2 regions of the Stenotrophomonas sp. GL_111 genome follow, and region 1 is predicted to be linked to the other one. Evidence: predicted binding sites of a transcription regulator. Region 1 holds the regulator's gene; the other holds the start of a gene.
The links. The regulator FliA, encoded in region 1, starts transcription of late flagellar genes. The targets are predictions, from matches to a motif close to TAAAGTTTNNCNNNCNNNGGCCGATAA.
Positions count from the first base shown of each region.

Region 1 (3,344 bases):
TCTTGAGCCGATTGCGTGACAGCACCAGTTCGCCGATCAGATTGACGATCGCATCCAGCCGCTTGGTATCCACGCGCACGGTGTGTTCGGCCTCGGCCACCGGCTTGTTCGCGGCCGGTTTGCCTGCAGGCGGTGCAGCGATGGCGGCGCGCGGGGCAGCGGCGGGCGCGGCGGCCACCGCTTTGGCGCCGGGGACCGCGCCGCCGTGCAGCTGGTCCAGCAGGGCTTCGAATTCGTCTTCGCCGATCAGGCCGTCGTCGGCTTTTTTTTCAGCGGCCACCGCGGTCGGTGCGGCGCCGCCGTGCAGCTGGTCGAGCAGGGCTTCGAACTCGTCATCGGTGATCAGCTCGCCGCTGAGGGGGGCAGCCACGGCGGCGGCCGGGGCCGGGGTAGCCGGGCCGTTGACGTCGAACTGGGCGATCAGCTCCGGCGGTGCGTAGCCAGGCTCGGTACCGGCCGACACCGAATCGAGCATCGACTGCAGGTAGTCCAGCGACTGCTGGGCGGCATCGAAGTGATGCGCCTGCAGGGTGGCCTTGCCCGAGCGCGCCATGCCGAGGGTTTCCTCGGCGGCATGGCACAGTTCGACCATGGCCTGGATGCCGAGGAAGCCGGCACCGCCCTTGAGCGTGTGGAAGCCGCGGAACACCGCATTGAGCTGGTCGCTGTCCTGGGGCGACTGCTCCAGCGACACCAGCTGTTCGCCGAGGCGATCCAGGATCTCCTGGGCCTCGAGGATGAAGTCGGCAGCAATATCGTCTGGAACAGCACTCATAGGATTACAGCCCCAGATCCGAAAGCAGGTCGTCGGCGTCCACCTGCGACACCTGATGGCGGTCCAGCCCGGACACGGCCGGGCCGGCCAGGCCGTTGTCGCGCTTGTGCGCGGTGTCATCCTGCGGCGGCAGGCCGAGCGCACCAAAACCTTCGTGGACCCGGCGCACGATGCCGACCACACGGCGGATGATCTGCCCGGTCAGGTCCTGGTAGCTCTGGGTCAGGGCGATTTCGGTGAGGTTGTGGCGGATCCGGTCCAGCTGCTGGTCCTGGTCGGGGGTGAGCCCGTTGGCGCGCAGCTGTTCGGTCAGCGCCCGGCATTCCTCGGCCAGGTCCAGGGTGCGGTGGGTGGCCTGTTCGGTCATCGCCACCACGTGGTCCAGACGCGCGCAGGCATCGTCCAGCTCGCCGGCTTCACTGGGCAGGCTGGGCAGTTCGCCCAGCGCCTGGCCCAGCTCGCGGGCAAGCCGGTTCAGCCCGGCCATCATCGGCTGGGTACGCAGTGCGGCCAGCGCGTCGATCTCCTGGCGCCAGCCGGCCTCGTCACCGCTTTCCAGCGCGGCCAGGGCGTCCTGCAGGCGCTGCACCAGCGCGGATTTGTCGCTGAGGGTTTCCATCAGGCGCTCGCCGCCAGACGTTCGAAGATCTTGCCGAGCTTTTCTTCCAGGGTCTGCGCGGTGAACGGCTTGATGATGTAGCCGTTGACGCCGGACTGGGCTGCTTCGATGATCTGTTCGCGCTTGGCTTCAGCGGTAACCATCAACACCGGCAGGGTCTTGAGCTTGGCATCGGCGCGGATCGCCTTGAGCAGGTCGATACCGGTCATCACCGGCATGTTCCAGTCGGTGACCACGAAATCGAACGGCTGGCTCTGCAACAGCGCCAGCGCGGCATGCCCGTCCTCGGCTTCGGCCGTATTGGTGAAGCCCAGATCGCCCAGCAGGTTCTTGACGATACGACGCATGGTCGAAAAATCGTCGACGATCAGGATACGCATGTTCTTGTTCAAAGCACTTTCCTCGGTCTTAATTGTTTTCGAGGCCGGCGTCGGCCGCCTCGAAGATCTTCAGTCGGCCACGCAGGCGCAATACCGCCTGGCCATGGATCTGGCAGACGCGCGACTCGCTGACACCGAGTACCGCGCCGATCTCCTTCAGATTCAGTTCCTGCTCGTAGTACAGCGACAGCACCAGCTGTTCGCGCTCCGGCAACAGCCCGATCGCGTTGCCCAGCTCGCGGCCGAATTCGCCGCGCTCCAGCACCTGCTGCGGGGTCGGGCCACCCTGGGCGACGGTATCCAGTTCGCCCTGGTCTTCAATCCGTGATTCCAGGCTGAGTACCTGGCCGCGTGCGGCGTCTTCCATCAGGCGCAGGTAGTCGGGCAGGGGCATCTCCATCGCCGCGGCCACTTCGGTGGCGCTGGCGGCGCGGCCGGTGCTCTGCTCCAGCCGACGGATGGTGGAGGCAGCGTCGCGGGCACGCCGGTGTACCGAGCGCGGCACCCAGTCGCCACGGCGGATCTCGTCGATCATCGAACCGCGGATGCGGATCGAGGCATAGGTTTCAAACGAGGCGCCCTGGTCGGCGTCGTAGCTGCGCGAGGCCTCGATCAGGCCCATCATGCCGGCCTGGATCAGGTCATCGACCTCGACACTGGCCGGCAGGCGCGCGGCCAGGTGGTGGGCGATGCGCCGGACCAGGTCGGAGTGCTGGGCAATGCACTCGTTGGCGGCGGTGCGTTGCACCTCTTTGTATTGTGCGGCGCCTTTCATGCGGTCACCCCGCGTTGCTTGAGGATGCGTTCCAGGAAGAATTCAACGCCACCGCGCGGCTCGGTCGGGGCCTGCCAGCGGGCGGTACGGCGGGCGATCTCGATGATCGCCTGTGCGGCCGGGCTGGACGGGTAGGCCTTCACCACCGGCTGCTGGCGTTGCACCGACAGGCGCAGCCAGTCGTCCTGCGGCACGCAGCCCAGGTAGTTCAGCGAGACATCGGCGAGGAACTTCTCGCAGACCCGGCTCAGCTTCTCGTACAGCACGCGGCCCTCGTTGGGGTCGCGCACCATGTTGGCCACCACCTGGATGCGGTCCACCCCGCGCTCGCGCGAGAGCACCTTGATCAGGGCGTAGGCATCGGTGATCGAGGCCGGCTCGTCGCAGACCACCACCACGGTGTCCTGGGCGGCCTGGCAGAAGGTCAGCACGCCGTCATTGATGCCCGCCGCGGTGTCCACCACCATGATGTCCAGCTCGCGCTCCAGTTCGGAGAACACGTTGACCAGGCCCACGTGCTCGGCCGGGGCCAGCTCGGCCATGTGGCGGCGACCGGACGCGGCCGGCACCACCAGCACGCCACCGGGGCCTTCGATGATGACCTCCTCCAGCGTGCAGCGCCCGGCGACCAGGTCGGCCAGGGTCACCTTGGGCTGCAGGCCCAGGATCACATCGATGTTGGCCAGGCCCAGGTCGGCATCCAGCAGCAGGGTGCGTTTGCCCATGTCGGCGAGCGCCACGGCCAGATTGGCCGAAACGTTGGTTTTGCCCACGCCGCCCTTGCCGCCGGTGACG
Region 1 covers NZ_CM174421.1:2,026,669-2,030,012, forward strand. The annotation lists gene AC3IPM_RS09305 (chemotaxis protein CheA) at 1-775, opposite strand, end outside; gene AC3IPM_RS09310 (protein phosphatase CheZ) at 780-1,394, opposite strand; gene cheY (chemotaxis response regulator CheY) at 1,394-1,786, opposite strand; gene AC3IPM_RS09320 (RNA polymerase sigma factor FliA) at 1,803-2,549, opposite strand; gene AC3IPM_RS09325 (MinD/ParA family ATP-binding protein) at 2,546-3,344, opposite strand, start outside.

Region 2 (3,344 bases), 1.8 Mb from region 1:
GCATAGCGCTGCATCACTTCAACCAGGCGCCGGGTGACGGCGATGTTGGCCCCCACCAGCTGGTTGCTGTCTTCCACCATGCGACCGTAGGCGCCCGGGAACGCCGCCGCGTCCATGCGGTAGCTCAGTTCACCTGCGTCGTGGCGCTGCGCCATGTCCGACTGCGCCGCCATCACCGCCTGCAGCTGGCCGCGCATGCGCTGCATCGCCTCCAGCAGGCGGCCCACTTCGTCGTTGCGCGATGGCGGCAGCGGTGTGTCCAGGCGGCCTTCGGCCACCTCCACCGACAATTGCACCGCATCGGCCAGCGGGCGGATCGCCTGCCGGCGCAGCAGCACGTAGACGCTGGCACTGAGCACCAGCGCCGCGCCCAGGCCCACTGCCAGGATGATCCACAGCAGCTCGCGTGCCTGCGCGATGATCAGGGCATGCGGCACCACCACGCCCAGTGCGAAGCGCTCCTGGCTGTTGCCGATGCGCAGCGGCACGTAGGCCTTCACCTTGCCGGCCGCATCCACGTTGAAGTCTTCATACGGCTTGTCCGCGCCGACCGCCGCCAGGATCGCGCGGGTGGCCGCATCGTCGCGGCGTTTGCCGATCTCCTGCGGATCCTGCGCGGCCAGCACGATGCCACCCGGCGAGATCAGTTCGACCCGGCCCTCGCCCATCGGGCGCAGCTCGGCCAGCCGCTGCTGCAACGCGGCCAGGCCGAAATCCACGGTGACCGCGCCCAGGAACGCGCCCTGGTCCAGCACCGGCGTGGACAGCGTGGTCATCAGCACCGGCTTGCCGGCGATTTCATAGCGGTACGGTTCGGCCACGGTCTGCCGCTTCAACGCACGCGGGCGCAGGTACCAGTCACCATCGCCGGGCACGTCGTAGCCCTTGAGCACGTCCTGCACCGGCGCGCCGTCCTGCCAGGACCAGTAGCTCATGAAGCGGCCGGTGGCATCGTGCGCAGCGGCATCGACAAACGCCGCGTCCTTGCCATCGAAGGCCTGCGGCTCCCACAGCGTGCCCATGCCGACCCACTCCGGGTGGCTGTGCAGCTGCTGCTGCAGCACCTGTGCGGCGGTCTCGCGCGACAACGTGCCGGCGGCATGCTGCACCACCAGGCTGTCGGCCAGCGCCTGGCTGGTGGCGAAGGCACTGGCCAGCTCGGCACCCACCCGGCGCGCCTCGGCGTCGGCCTGGCTCTGCATGGTGCGGCGCGAGGACTCGACCAGCGCCTGGCTGGCCTCGTGGTAGCTGATGGCGGCGGTGACACCGAAGCAGAGCATGGCGATCAAGGCGGTACCCAGCATCAGCCGATGGGCGATGCTGCCGGGACGCTTGGCGGCAGAAGAGCGGGACGCAGGCATGGGGGCGGTTCCGGAAAAAGTACGGGTCAGCGGACGCGGTCAGGCGCCACTACGGCAACACGCACTCCATTGCGGTACAGGGCTGGATAACGGCCTTGGCGCGGCGATGTTGAGGACAGATTCCTGACCGGGTTCAGCGTAGGCCGCGCTACTGCGGCCAGCGGATCCGGAATACCGAGCCGCCCGTGGGCTGCCGATGACCGCTCAACTCGCCCCCGTGCGCGCGCGCGATTGCCCGTACCACCGGCAACCCGAGCCCGGTGCCGCGCGGGCGGGTGCTGCCCAGGATCCCGCCGCGCTCGAACGGCTCGAACAGCCGCTGTACCTGCGCTTCATCGATGCCCGGCCCGGCATCACGGACCTCGATCTGGCAGTAGTCGGGGAAGCACGCCGCCTGCACCAGCACCGGCCCGGGGTCGGCGTGCACACGGACGTTCTCCAGCAGCGCATACAACGCCTGGCGCATACGGACGCGGTCGCAGTGCACCAGTGCCGGTGATGCCTGCACCTGCAGCTGGAACCCCGCCGCCGCCAACCCTTCGCCCAGTGCCTCGGCCACGCCATCGACGAGTTCGGCCAGCGGCAGGTGCTCACAATGCAGGCGCAGGTTGTGGCTGTCCTGCAGGCTGAGCAGGCGCAGGTCTTCCACCAGCCGGTTCAGTCCTTCCACCTGCGCCAGCAGGCTGGTCAGGCAGGCGGCATCGGGCTGGTACACGCCATCGGCCAGACCATGCAGCTTGCCGCGCAGGATGGTCAGCGGGGTGCGCAGTTCGTGGGCGATCGCCGCGTTCCAGAACGCGCGATCGGCCTCGGCCGACTCCAGCCGGCGCGCCGTGCCATTGAAGTCGGCAACCAGCAGCGTCGCTTCGCCCATCGAACGGTCCGCCACCACCGCGCGCGCCTTGAAGTTGCCCTGGGCCAGTTCACGCAGCCCCACCGCCACCGAGTTCAACGGCACCAGCAGGCGCCGCGACAACCGCATCGCCACCAGCGCGGTGAAGCCAGCCGAGCCAAGCACGGTTACCACCACCCAGCCCCATTCCAGCCGCGACGGCATCATGTTGTCGGAGATCAGGTCGGGGTAGTAGTCACCAGTGATCCCATAGAACAGCAGCGACCACACGATCGCCCCGGAGGTGACCACCATGGTGGTCAGCGCCAGCGAAGCCACGATGATCGTACGCAGGCTGAAGGCGACCATCAGCGCACGTCGCCGTAGCGGTAACCGACCCCACGCACGCCTTCCAGTACGCCACACAACCCCAGCGCTTCGAGCTTGCGGCGCAGGTTGCTGACATGGCTGTCGATGGTGCGCTCCAGCGCCTGGGCGTCGGTCGAGCAGGCATCCAGGAGCTCGGCGCGGCTGTAGACCCGGTTCGGCCGCGCCGCCAGGTGACGCAGCAGGCGGAACTCGGTGAGCGTCAGTACCAGCAGGTGCGCACCGTCGGCGCAGAGCACCTGCGCGCTGTGCGCATCGTCGCTGATCCGCAGCCGACCCAGGCTCAGGCCGCGCTCCTGCGCCGCTACGCTGCGGCTGCCGGCACGACGCAGCAGGGCGGCGACCCGCGCCACCACCTCGGCCGGATTGAACGGCTTGACCACGTAGTCGTCCGCCCCCAGGCCCAGCCCGGCCAGCTTGTGGCCGTCGCCATCCATCGCCGTCAACACGATCACCGGCACCTGCGTGTCACGGCGCAGGTCGGCCAGGAAGGCCCAGCCGTCCATCACCGGCATGTTGATGTCCAGGATCACCACGTCCGGGTCAAAAGCGGCAGAGCGGTCCAACGCGTCACTGCCGTGCAGCGCGTGGCAGCACACCATCCCGGCGCGCTCCAGGTACCGGCGCAGGATCTCAGCGATCTCTGCCTCGTCCTCGACGATCATCGCGCGTCGTCCCACCAGGTACGGGTTCGTGGCAGTGCCGTGGAGGACAGTCATGGGTCGGGCCCAGTGGAAGTGCGCCGATGATAGCGAGCGCCGACC
Region 2 covers NZ_CM174421.1:3,820,297-3,823,640, forward strand. The annotation lists gene AC3IPM_RS16985 (methyl-accepting chemotaxis protein) at 1-1,361, opposite strand, end outside; gene AC3IPM_RS16990 (ATP-binding protein) at 1,510-2,562, opposite strand; gene AC3IPM_RS16995 (response regulator) at 2,562-3,299, opposite strand.
Region 2: AC3IPM_RS16985 (methyl-accepting chemotaxis protein) is a predicted target of FliA. The motif match lies at 1,448-1,474, and genes of this name have one in related genera.